3 regions of the Actinoallomurus acanthiterrae genome follow, and region 2 is predicted to be linked to each of the others. Evidence: riboswitches for the same ligand, from Rfam matches in the RefSeq annotation. Region 2 holds a riboswitch; each other region holds the start of a gene.
What was found. A riboswitch is a leader RNA that binds a small molecule or an ion and turns the genes downstream of it on or off. The one in region 2 is predicted to bind cyclic di-AMP.
Positions count from the first base shown of each region.

Region 1 (4,171 bases), 1.4 Mb from region 2:
CACGGCGGCGCTCGACCTGACCGACATCGTCGAATCGGCCGCCGACGCGCTGGAGGAGGCCTCCGCCGAGGAGATCGTCCGCTGGTCGATCGCGACCTTCGGCGACCGGATCTGCGTCACGTCGTCCATGAAGGACGCCGTACTGGTCGACATCGCCTCGAAGATCCGGCCCGGCATCGACGTGCTGTTCGTCGACACCGGCTATCACTTCGCCGAGACGATCGGCACGCGGGACGCCGTCGAGGCCGTCTACCCGGTCAACGTGGTCAACGTCACCTCCTCCCGGACCGTCGCCGAGCAGGAGCGCGACCTCGGGCCCCGGCTGTACGGCCGGAACCCGGATCTGTGCTGCCACCTGCGCAAGGTCGAGCCGCTGAACCGCGCGCTCGAGCCGTACCTAGCGTGGATCACCGGCATCCGGCGTGAGGAGACCTCGCACCGGCGCGGTTCGCGCGTGGTCGAGTGGAACGCCGCGCGCGGGAAGGTCAAGGTCAACCCCCTCGCCCGCTGGACCCAGGCCCAGCTCCACGACTACATCGAGGAGCACGGCATCCTGGTGAACCCGCTGCAGTACGACGGGTACCCGTCGATCGGCTGCGAGCCCTGCACCAAGCAGGTCGCGCCGGGCGAGGACCCGCGCAGCGGACGCTGGGCCGGCACCGGAAAGACCGAATGCGGCATCAACCTCTGAGCACCTCCGCGATCCCCCTGGTCGCGGTCGCCCACGGGAGCCGGGATCCGCGTGCGGCGGCGACGATCGAGGAACTTCTCGATCTTGTTCGCCGTTCATCGGGGGTGCGGGTCGTGACCTCGTATCTCGACCACGCTCCCCCGGCCCCGGGGCAGGCGCTCGGTGGTCTCGTCGGAGAGGGGGCCGACGAGGCCGTCGTGCTCCCTCTGCTGCTCACCGCGGCGTACCACAGCAAGACCGACATCCCGGGGGCGCTTCGCGACGCCCATAGCGCCCATCCGCGGCTGACCCTGCACTACGGGGCGACGCTGGGCCCGCATCCGCTGATGACGAAGGCCCTGGAGCGACGGCTCGCCGACGTCGGCGTCCGCCCCGACCCGGACACCGCTCTGGTGCTCGCCGCCGCCGGTTCCAGCGATCCGGCGGCGAACGCGACGATCGGCCGGATGGCGCGGTCCTGGCGCGGCTGGCACTCCGTCGTCCCCGCGTACGCCTCCGCGGCCCGTCCCACCCCTGCCGAGGCCGTACGCATGCTGTACGACGCGGGCGCGCCGCGAGTCGCGGTGGCGTCCTACTTCCTGGCCCCGGGCTACTTCGCGGACAAGGTCCGTGAGGAGTCCCTGGAGGCCGGGGCGGTGGCGGTCTCGCCCGTGCTGGGCGCCGCGCCGGAGGTGGCGGAGATCACGTCGCAGCGCTATCACGAGATCCTGACGCGTGGCGATCGCGTCGCGGCGGCGGGCTGACGCCTTCCCGGCGCTCCGGCGCTTACGGCGAGCCTGCTGCCGATTCCGGCACGTACGGCGAGCCTGCTGATGCCTTCCCAGCGCTGCGGCGCCTCCGGCGCGCCTGCTGACGCCTTCCCGGCGCTCCGGTGTCTCCGGCGCGCCTGCTGTCGATTCCGGGCGCTCCGCGCGTGCGGCGAGCCTCCCGACGAGCCTGCGGTCACCCATCGTGACGGGGCGCGGAATACCCTTCGGCACCCGACTGTTGCGATATCTGGCGATTCCACGTTGTTTTGCGGTCGTTCAAGATTGTTTCGACCGGAAACGTAAAGTGGATCATAAGGCGCGCAGATCGATCTTTATGGCGATCTTTGTGGCGTCGATCACGTGAGTAATGTCCGGTGGCCATATTTGGCACGTCGGTATTTGTCTGATATGTTCCTCTACGTCCGGCGACGCCCCCCATGCGCCGCCCGAACATCCGCCGGCCCGGCCGGCCCACCAGCGCAGATGGCGCGGCGCGAAGACGCGTGCGAGGGCCTCCGTACAGAGCCGAGACGGTTCATATCCCAAATCGCGCCACTCCCGCGAAGCACCCGTAGATCCATTCGCAGCGAGAGCGGCAACGTCGAGTCCGTGAAGATCACGGAGCCGGGGACCCACCAGAAGTCCCGGGGTGAATCGGCACATCCCCTGTGCCGTAGGGCGACTTCCACGCCCGAACCCGTCAGCTAACCCGGTAGGCGTACTGGAAGTAAGGAGCAGAACCTTGTCCGCGAGTCCGCCCTGATCTGAATACCGGCCGTCACCGCTACCCCTAGCCGATGACGGCAGACGTGTCTCTTTGTTCGAGCCGCCCGCGTGAGCGGGCGACCCGCTGAATCCGCACCTAGCGGAGCCGGGGACCCACCAGAAGTCCCGGGGTGAATCGGCACATCCCCTGTGCCGTAGGGCAGCTTCCACGCCCGAACCCGTCAGCTAACCCGGTAAGCGGCATGGAAGCCGAAGGAGTACCCCCCGTGTCCCCTCGACACGCCAAACCCCGCTTCACCTTTGATCGCAAGACCCTCGCCGGCGTCATCGCCGGCACCGCCGCCGCCGGCGCGGCCGCGTTCACCGTGGCCTCCGCAGGGCCGGCGCTGTCCGCGCAGCTTCCCAGCGGGGCGCACCACGTCGCCCAGATACCCAATCCCAGTACGGGTAAGGCGCTCGAAGCCGCTGCCCTGCGCGACGACCCGCACACCCAGCTGCGCGCCCTCGCCGCACCGAAGCAGGTGCAGAAGAAGCTGCCCTCGGCCACGGACGTCCTCAAGCTCGCCGTCTCCCAGGTCGGCACCACCGAGAACGCGGCCGGCGGCACCAAGTTCAACCAGTGGTTCATGTCCTCGCCGTTCGCCAAGGCAGGCGTCGCGCGCGACGGCGGGTCCATCGGCGACTACGCCAACGCCAACTGGTGCGACATGTTCGTCTCGTGGGCCGGCTCCCAAGCCGGCGTCAAGGGGATCGGCGGCGACGCGTTCACCCCGACCCACGCCAAGTGGTTCATCTCTCAGGGCCGCTGGGGCAACGTTCCCAAGCCCGGAGCCGTCGTCTTCTTCTCCTGGAACGGCAGCGGTGTCGACGCCATCGACCACGTCGGCCTGGTCATCAAGGACAACCACGACGGCACCATCCAGACCGTCGAGGGCAACACGGACAACGCCGTGAAGGTCCGGACCCGGAACACCTCCTCTGTCGTGGGTTACGGCTATCCGGAGTACGCCCAGTAATCGCCCGTGTCGGCGCGTGCCGCGTCGCCGCCGAGCGACGTGGCCCGCGCCGACCTCCCCTTCCCGGGCGGTCCCACGCATCCCCCCTGTCATCGCCCCGGGATTCCCCCATCCCGCAGTTCCCCCATGCCCCCCGAAAGGAATCCCATGATCAGGTTCTCGACGAAGGCCATCGCCACCGCGGCCGCCGGAGTCACCCTGGCCAGCGCCGGCGTGACCACCGCCCTCGCCTACGGATCCGCTCCGGAGTCGGCATCTTCGGCACAGAGCGCCGCCGCGCCCTCCACCGCGCAGGCGTCCAAGCAGGCGCCGCAGACCGAGAAGCGCGTCACCGCGGAGAACAAGGACCGGCTGTTCGTAAGCGTCAAGAAGGACATCAAGAAGGACGCCAAGAAGGCGGCCCTGCCCGGCGGCGTCTCGACCGCCACGTCCTTCTGGGACCCGTCGACGGCCTCCGGCAAGCCGATGTCGTACCACACGCTCGCCAGCCCGTACTGGCCGCTCGGCACCAAGGTGAAGATCACCTACAACGGCAAGAGCGCGATCGGCGTCGTTGAGGACTTCGGCCCGGCCGAGTGGGCGGTCGCGCAGCACAACCCGCCGGCGCTCATCGACCTGTCGGAGAAGATGATGCAGGACCTCTCCGGCACCGCGTCGAACTCGGTCACGATCAAGTTCCAGGTCCTGGAACTGGGCAAGGGCGGCGTGTACCGCCACTCGGGCACCGGTTACGACACGGCCACCGGCAAGGCGTAACCCACCCCCCTCGACACCGGCACGGCGTCACCCGCTCCCCCCCTCGCCTGCCGGTCCGAACGGCGCGGGATCCCCTCACTTGAGGAGATCCCGCGCCTTTCTGTCGTTCCCGACGGCCCTGTCCCTTCCGGCGGCTCGATCCTCGCCGACGGTCTTTCTCGACGGCCGCCCTTGCCCTGAAGGAATGAACTACGGTTCAATTCTTACGTGCCGTACCGCCGTACGCCCCGTGT
Region 1 covers NZ_BAAHCO010000001.1:3,671,968-3,676,138, reverse strand. Annotated here, with positions in the region: gene ACYVF7_RS17870 (phosphoadenylyl-sulfate reductase) at 1-691, shown strand, start outside; gene ACYVF7_RS17865 (sirohydrochlorin chelatase) at 673-1,434, shown strand; cyclic di-AMP (ydaO/yuaA leader) riboswitch at 2,030-2,173, shown strand; cyclic di-AMP (ydaO/yuaA leader) riboswitch at 2,279-2,420, shown strand; gene ACYVF7_RS17860 (CHAP domain-containing protein) at 2,433-3,182, shown strand; gene ACYVF7_RS17855 (RlpA-like double-psi beta-barrel domain-containing protein) at 3,330-3,938, shown strand; gene ACYVF7_RS17850 (TetR/AcrR family transcriptional regulator) at 4,146-4,171, shown strand, end outside.
Region 1: it holds a riboswitch for cyclic di-AMP, as region 2 does, so the genes downstream of both, ACYVF7_RS17860 (CHAP domain-containing protein) here and ACYVF7_RS24085 (CHAP domain-containing protein) in region 2, are expected to answer to the same signal.

Region 2 (4,171 bases):
AGGGGCCGAGCCGGTTTCCGGAAGACCCTTGGTCGGAGCCGGTTCGTTCGATCACAGTGAACCTCACAGGGGGGATGACGAGGTTTCGTCACTGCCGAGGCAGCACGAAGAATCCCATCCGGATTCATGGTCGATCCGGCGGGATGAAAAGCGACACAGGATTATTCCGGGGACTATCCGGACTCGTTGAATGAAGCGGCCCTATCTCTTGGGAGCGGTTTTCCGCTTCATCTCATGGCGATCTGAAAGGCGGCTCCATCACATGTGGCATACCGGGATTTCCGTTGAAGTCGTGGAGGTCAGGTCCGCATCAGCGCGTCGACGAGGTCGTGTCCGGGTGCGGGATCGATGCCATCCGGATTGACCAGGCTGTTCTCCTCATACCAGTCGACCGTGGCTTCGGGATGCGGCCCGACCACGCCGATCCGGCCGCGTCCGTACGGTGCCACCAGCGCCGCGATCCGCCCATTGGTGTATCGCGCCAGCACCATCACGCCGGACGCCCTCTTGCGTATCCAGAAGTAGGGGCCGTCCTGGAAGTAGAGCCGCCGCGGCCGATCCCGCCACCGCACCTCCACGACGGTGTCCTGGTCCGTGCGCACGCTCGCGCCGGGACTTTCGATGAACTGGTCGGCGTCACCGGGCAGCAGGCCGAAGCCCGGGGTGGATCCGGCCAGGTAACCGCCGAGGCAGAAACCGAGGTAGCGGCCTCCGCCCGCCACGTAGGCCCGAATGTCGGCAGCGTGGGGTCGCATGTGCCGGTAGCCGTCTTCCAGGTCTCCGCCGCCCGGCTGGGCGTACAACGCGGCCCGGCGCAGCGTGGCGGCGGAAAGCTTCGCCGACTCGCCCGGACCGACGTATCGGACGTCGAAGTTCCATCCGGTGTCGCGGATCATTGCCGCGACCGCCTCCGGGCATCCCGGTATCGCCGCGGGCCCGCGGTAGACGAGGGCTATCGGGTGCTCTCCCGGACTCGTCGCGTACGTGGGCGAGCCACGTCGCTCCGTTCCGGTGGCGGTCGTGAAGCGGCGGCGACCGTCCTGTCGTCCAGAGTTCGGCGACGATGCGGCCAGTCCGTACCCGGCGGCCAGCACACCGCCGGTGGCGGCCAATCCGCCGTGCAGCGCGCGGCGTCGGGAGAATTCGCTTAACGCCCGGCGTTGATTGCCCATGTGATCCCCGTGTGGTCGCGCGACGTCACCGAGCTCGAGATTCCAGTACGCAGTTGTCGCGCCTGGGCCCGAACCGGCCATTATGCCTTACTGTACGGCTAAAATTTAGCACCAATCGAAGTGTACAGTGGAATAGCGGCACCACCGGTAGGCGACCAAAGAAGCTCGGTCGGCGACGGAATTCGGTAAACGGCAATTAACCATTCGCGATGCCGATGTGCCCTGGGTGTTCAGCCCGGGCGCTCTCCGATGCTCGGCCGTGGCATCGGAGTGATGCGCCGGGAGAGCCCCCGGATGTCGGGTGGTGTACCCCGCCATGCCGATAACGCTTGCACAGTTGTAAGACTGTACAACAAACGGCTCGGCCAGTGCATCTGCCTGCGGAACTGAGCGTGAGACGCATTCTCCCCAGAGCCGCAGGGAGTGATCTCCGATGGCAAATAGGAGACTGAAGGGGACTGATCGGCGTCACCGTGCGTGTTCACTCGGTATATCGCCAGTTAGGTGACGGTGATGCCTATGCCGCCCCTTGGGGCAGACTTGCCGTCATCATGACCTTGCTACTACATTGCGTCGGAGTTGGACTGCGATCTACCTCCCATCCCGGGAGGTACGGTCTGACCCGCCTAATCCTGCGCTGCAGCCAGCGGCACAGGAGCCGGGGACCCATGTTCTCTGGGGTAAATCCGCCCACGCGGTAGGGCTTCCCTTGCCCGAACCCGTCAGCTAACCCGGTCGGCGGCATAGGGGGCGAAATGGATCCAGTAGGGCACAAGCTGCTGCAGATCGCCAAGAGCCAGTTGGGCTACGCGGAGAAGAGCGGCGGTTACACCAAGTTCGGAGACTGGTACGGGAAGCACGTCGACAAAGGCTCCTACTACAAGACCGCCCCGTGGTGTGACATGTTCCTGGCCTGGGCGGCCGACAAGGCCGGTGTCCAGGACTGGGCAGGGCAGTTCGCCTCCACCCCCGAGCACGCGCTGTGGTTCCAGAAGCATCACGCGTGGGGGCACAAGCCTGAGCCAGGAGCGATCGTCTTCTTCTCCTTCTCCGGGAGCAAGAGCATCGGCGGCATCGAGCACGTCGGCATCGTGGAGAGGGTCGACGGCCGCACGCTGCACACGATCGAGGCCAACCACAACGACGCGCTCCTGAGGGTCACCCGCGACATCGGCCAGGTCGTCGGGTTCGGCTACCCGGCGAAGGTGAAGGTCAAGGGCAAGCCGATCCCGGGCACGGAGCAGCAGACCAAGCAAACCGAGCAGACCAAGCAAACCGGGCAGGCCGAGCAGAAGTACGTGCCCCGGCACTCGGCTCCACCACCGTCGGTCACCTCGCTCACCGGCGATTCCGCGCCGGCGGCGAACGTCACCCGCACGTCGCACCCCAGTCCGGAACAGCCGGGCCCGATCGCCGAGCAAGGGGCCGCTCTGACCGGGCTGTTGGCCGTCGTCGTGTTCGGCACGGCCGTGCTGGCCATCGCCAAGTCCAGGGTTCCGGTGCCATCGCCCGGCGTGCAGCTTCGCAAACGGGGGAAGCACCACCGCACTCCCGTCGAGCTTCCGGCCGAGGTCACGACGGCTCACCTCGATGACGCCGACGCGAGCACCGCCGTCATGCCCGCTCTGACCGAGGCCGTGGCATCCCAGGCCGAGGACCGTGAGTTCTGGGGGAAGATCTCTGAGCTGGAAGAGGACGCCGAACTCGCCTTCTGGGACTCGTTGCACTCGGCCATCGCCGACACACGGCAGATGGCGGGCTCATCAAGGCCCGGAACTTCACCCGGCCGTTGAACGCCCCAAGCCGTCTTCGCCATGAGGCTCTGAGCGGAATGCGATCCTCCGCTGGAGACGTACGAACGACGCGGGCACTCGAGGGTCAGCTGTCCGTACAGACCCTCGAGGGCTACCGTCGTGCCGGGCGTCTCGTCCATCGAGAGCTCGAAGACGCAGAACGGTGGAGACGGGAACACCTCAGCCGGCCGACCGGCTCCCTCCTTCCGGCGTCCGCCGCCGCGGGACGGTTGCTCTGCGTCTGGAACGCCTACGTGCTGCAAACGCTCGGGGAGCACCTGCTCGACGCCGTCGATCCGTACGACGACGGAACGGTGCGGTCCGGGGCGGCGGCTCGGATCCTCGCCTTTCTCGGGCAGGTCGAGCGCTGGCTCTTTCACGCCCGCCGGACCGCGATCGACTCGGCCTATCGGATCGATCAGCACGTACGTCTGCCCGCCGAGCCGCCGACCTGGCTCGAGGACGAGCCCAGCGATCGCCGGCTACTCGCGGCGACGGCAACGGCCGCGCGCGCGATCCACGCGCGCGGCCTGGTCACTCTGGCCGATTACGCACAGACATCGGGTCGCCGACCTGAAGATCTCCACCAGTTCCGGCGGATCCTCGACCGCGCCGCGGACGCGATCGAGTACGCCGCGCGAGCGCCTCTCGGTGGCGACGCGGCGACCGTGCCGACCCCACCGGACCTTCACCTGCGCTATGCGGTCCGAACCCTCTTTCTGTTCGGCCAGTTCATCGCCATGCCGGATCTACTCGACGCACGGGACAGTACGAGGGCGGTCTCCCTCGTCGCCCGCCTACCGGCGGAGACGGACCCGTGGTGTCTCACGGACCCCCACCAACGCGACACCCTGCAAGCGTCACCGCGGGCATGCGCCGCCCTCGAGCGAATGTGGGCCACGGACACCTGCCCGCCGGCGACGATCCGCGTTCAGGCCCAGATCGACGCGGCCCTGCGGATGGGGGCGATCGCCTTCGCGGCCGACCGGACCGGCGAACGGCTCGGAAGCTTTCACCGTTGTCCGTGGCCGGCGATCTACGAGGTGCGGCATCCGGTGACGATCGGCGGCATACCGCTGTCGCCGTTACAGCACTTCACCTATGACGTCACCGGTCCCGGCGAAGCGGACATGTTCGCGCGACGCATCGTCGTGTCGGTCTTTGTTCCAGCGGACGAGGCCCACCATTCCTAGCGCATGTCCTACG
Region 2 covers NZ_BAAHCO010000001.1:5,042,649-5,046,819, forward strand. Annotated here, with positions in the region: gene ACYVF7_RS24075 (Pls/PosA family non-ribosomal peptide synthetase) at 1-55, opposite strand, end outside; gene ACYVF7_RS24080 (BPL-N domain-containing protein) at 300-1,172, opposite strand; cyclic di-AMP (ydaO/yuaA leader) riboswitch at 1,786-1,928, shown strand; gene ACYVF7_RS24085 (CHAP domain-containing protein) at 1,928-2,965, shown strand; gene ACYVF7_RS24090 (hypothetical protein) at 3,004-4,158, shown strand.

Region 3 (4,171 bases), 4.1 Mb from region 2:
CGCCGACGTCCGACCTTGACCTTCGCCCTCCGCGTCCGCCACACTTCCGGAACTATTCCGGAACCGGTTCCGGAGGTATCGAGGAGGTCCTGCGGTGGCAACGTCGACGCCGGGGCTGATAGCCGTACTCATCGTTTCGGTCGCCCTGCTCGTAGTGCTGATCAACTCGCGGCTCAGGCTGAATCCCTTCATCGCCCTGCTGGTGGTGTCCATCGGGGTCGGGCTGGCGGGCGGCGAACCCGTCGCCAAGATCGCCGATTCGATCGAGAAGGGTGCGGGCGACGTCCTCGGCAACGTCGGCATCACGCTCGCTCTCGGCGCCATGCTCGGCCGCCTGCTGGCCGACTCCAGCGCCACGGAAGTGATCGCCGCGGCGGTGGTGCGCCGGTCGACGCCGCGTTCAGTGCCGTGGCTGATGAGCGCCGCGGCGTTCGTCATCGGCATCCCGATGTTCTTCGAGGTCGGCCTCATCGTGCTGCTGCCACTGGTGTTCAGCGTGGCGGACCGGATGCGCAGGCAAGGACACGCGCGCTACTCGCCGTACACCATGCTCGTGATCCCCACCATCGCCGTGCTCGCCACCCTGCACGGCATGGTCCCGCCCCACCCGGGACCGCTGGCCGCCGTCGCCGGACTGCACGCGGACCTGGGCAAGACGATCCTGCTCGGCCTGGTGTGTGCCGTGCCCACCGTCATTCTGGCCGGCCCCGTCTTCGCGACCTGGATGGCCCCGCGGATCGACGTCTACCCCGACCAGGCCCTGGTCGACCAGTTCGTACGGCGGCGCGCGGAGGACGACCCCGCCGTACGCGGCGACGACTCCGGAACAGCGCGGCGGCCGGTACCGATCGCCTGGGCGGTCACCTGCATCCTCGTCCCGGTGGCATTGATGCTGCTGCGCACCATCGCGGAGATCGCCCTGCCCGACGGAAGCCAACTGCGCAGCGCGACGCTCTTGGTGGGTGCGCCCGTCATCGCGATGCTGATCGGCTTCCTCGTCGCGCTGCTCGCGTTGGGACTGGCCCAAGGCAGGTCAGGGGAAGCGGTGCGGCAGTCCGTCACGGAGAGCCTCAAGGCGGTGGTCGGCATCCTGCTGATCATCGGCGGGGGCGGTGCCTTCAACCAGGTACTGGAGGACACGGGTATCAGCCACGCCATCGCCTCGGCCGCCGGCGGAGCGCACATCAGCGTCGTGCTGCTGGGGTGGCTGCTCGCGCTACTGCTCTCCGCCTCCACCGGATCGGCGACGGTGGGGATCGTCTCCTCGACCGGCATCGTCGCGCCGCTGGTGACCGCGTCCGGCAGCTGGCACACCTCGCTGGTCGTCATCGCGATCGGCGCGGGCTCGATCGGCCTCAACTACGTCAACCACGCCGGATTCTGGCTGGTCAAGGAGTCCTTCGGGATGGACATGGGCAAGGCCACGAAAGTCCACACCACCACCCAGACGCTGGTCAGCATCATGGGCCTGGGGATGACCCTCCTGCTCTCCGCGTTCCTCTAGCGACCGTATGCCCCATGTTGTCAGCCGGCCGGGGAAGGCGTCGAACCGGTCCAGGAGGTACGACGCCTTCCCCACGGTCCAGCGAACATGCCGGGCGACGGGCCCTTCGATCACGGGCGGCCGGCGCCGACGTAGTTCGCGGTCCAGTAGCTGTTGGACATGCTGGCGTACTGCACGTCGGTGCCGGTGTGCGGGGCGTGGATGAATCTGCCGCCGCCGACGTAAATGCCTTCGTGTCCGAGGCCGTCGAAGAAGACCAGGTCACCGGGCTGTAGATCGGACTTGGCCACGTGGCGGATGGCGTTGTACTGGTCGGGGACGACGCGGGGAAGGCTGACGCCGGCGTAACGCCAGGCCATCATCGTCAGCCCGGAGCAGTCATAGCCCGTCGGGCCTGTACCGCCGAAGATATAAGGCTTGCCCAGCTGAGACATGGCGTAATTCACCGCCTTGCCGGCTGAGCCCGATGCGGAGCTGGAGGGGCTGCTGCCGCCACTGCTCTTGCCACTGCTGTTGCCGCTCGTGCTCTTGGTGCTTCCGCTGGAGCTGGTGACCTTGGTCAACAGCGCCTTCTGCTTGGCGATCGCCTTTTCGGCGGCGGCTTTCTGGCTCTTGAGCGTGGACGTGGTCGTGGTGACGGTCTGCAGTGCCGCCTTGGCTTCTTGCTGATCACGCTGGAGGCGCTGGGTCGATGCCAGCAAGGCGTTCATCTCTTGGCTGCGGCTGTTGGAGAGCTCGATGAAGGACGACATGTTCTGCAGGGTCGCTTCGGGGTCCTTGGAAGCGAGAACGGCGGTGTTGCCAAGGCTGCCGTTCTTGTAGGCGGCGACGGCCATCTGCGCCACCCGGACGCGGAGGTTCTGATAGTTGGGCTTTTCGGTGGCGATCTGATTGTTGATCGCTGAAAGCCGCTTCTTCGCCGCGTCCAGTTGTGTCTTGGCCTTGTCGTACTGGTTGGCGAGCTTGTCCACCTGGCTGTTGAGCTTGTCCAGCTTGTTCTTTGTCGCGGCCGCTGACGGCTTGGTGGCCGCGTATGCGCTGCTTGCGGGAAGAAGGAGGGCGGCGCTTGCCGCCAAGGCCATAATTCCTCTCAGGCGACCAGAACGGGTGAGTCGCGAATATGAAAATGCCACGCGTACGAACTCCTCTCCTCACGCCTACCGGGTTAGCTGTCGGGTTCGGGCGGGAGATGCCCTACCGAGCGCCGGGCGCTGCGGATTCACCCCAGGTACCTGGGTCCCCGGTTCCCCGCACTGCGGGGATTCGGCTGACGGTCGTGCTCTGTTGTGAAGCATGGGACGGTCGAGTCTTACGGAGCGTAGGGCATCAATGTGGATGAAACCACCGAAACGGGACTTATCACACGCTGTGTGTACTGTCCGTTACCGACCGCAGATAATGTGCCCTGTTCTGGTACGCAGTTCCCGACGCTGAGTGACTGTCCTCGAGTCTCATTCGGCGAGAACAGCGGCCGATGCCCTTCGCGGCGTCATGGCCGGCGGCGAGACGAAGCGGTCTGGCGGCACCTACGTCGAGATCGCGGTGCCCAGCACCAGGCGGCCGAGTCGGCGGGGTTCGCCCGACTCGCCGAATACCAGCGGCGAGGTGTCGTCCACGTCTACGCGGTGACCCGCCTCGAAGGACCGGTCCCGCCGGCGTGCGGTCCGGCCGGCCGCGCCTGCGGCGCCGGCTGGGGCACACGCGCTCGGCCGACCACGGTGTCGCCACGCGCCGCCGATCCTCAGCCGGGTCGCCCACCGGCTGGCTGCTAGGGCGTGTCTGACAGATCCGCTGTCCGGCTGCGCGGCGCCCAGACGGCGCTCGCTACGAACGGGATCTGTCGGACACGCCCTCGGGGCCGGCGGCTATCCCTCGCCCGCGCGGAGGACCTCGCTCAATCGGCGGCGGCGTCGTAGCGCCGACTCGACGGGTACCGCCACGGCGACCGCCGCCGGCAACGCGACGGTCACCAGACCGAGCCACCACCACGGCAGCATCAGGGCCGGGTCGCCGGCCTGCCCGGTGAGCGACCGCAGGGTGAGCGGGCCGAACGTCAGGCGCGCGAGCAGTATCCCGAGCAGCGGGCCGCCCACGGCGGCGACCAGGACCGGCGGCAGCAACTCGCCCGCGGCGACCCAGCGGGCGTCCCGTGGCCGCAGGCCGAGGGTCCGCAGCCGGGTCAGGGTCTGCCACCGTTCCGGGGCGCTCGCGGCCGTGCCGAGGGCGAGGCCGAGCAGTCCCAGGGTCAGCAGGGTCGCGGCCGAGGTCCACGTCAGCCGCAGCAGCCCGGAGGTCAGCGGCGCCTTACGGCGTGCGCGCAGCACGTCCGCGCGGACTACGGCGTCTGCGGCGACGGCGCTCGCGGTGACCGCTCGCGCCGCTCCGGGGCCGGTCGCCCACACCGTGTTCGGGACGGCCGGCATTCCGGCGGCGGAGACGGCCGCGGCGTCCACGAGGACGACGTCATCGGCGTCACCGACGGCGGGCGCCGTACCGACGGCGGTGAGCCGGATGGCCGGGGCACCGTCCCGGAGCAGTTCTAGCCGCATGCCGCGCCGCAGGCTGCCATCGCTCGAGCGCACCAGCGCGGGGACGTCGCCGTGTCCGGTCGCCCTGAGCCGGGTGAGCGCCGGCGCGTGTGGCAGCGGAGTGGAGGCCAGCATCCGC
Region 3 covers NZ_BAAHCO010000001.1:902,127-906,297, forward strand. Annotated here, with positions in the region: gene ACYVF7_RS04395 (LacI family DNA-binding transcriptional regulator) at 1-19, shown strand, start outside; gene ACYVF7_RS04400 (GntP family permease) at 95-1,504, shown strand; gene ACYVF7_RS04405 (C40 family peptidase) at 1,615-2,580, opposite strand; cyclic di-AMP (ydaO/yuaA leader) riboswitch at 2,645-2,783, opposite strand; gene ACYVF7_RS04410 (FtsX-like permease family protein) at 3,370-4,171, opposite strand, start outside.
Region 3: it holds a riboswitch for cyclic di-AMP, as region 2 does, so the genes downstream of both, ACYVF7_RS04405 (C40 family peptidase) here and ACYVF7_RS24085 (CHAP domain-containing protein) in region 2, are expected to answer to the same signal.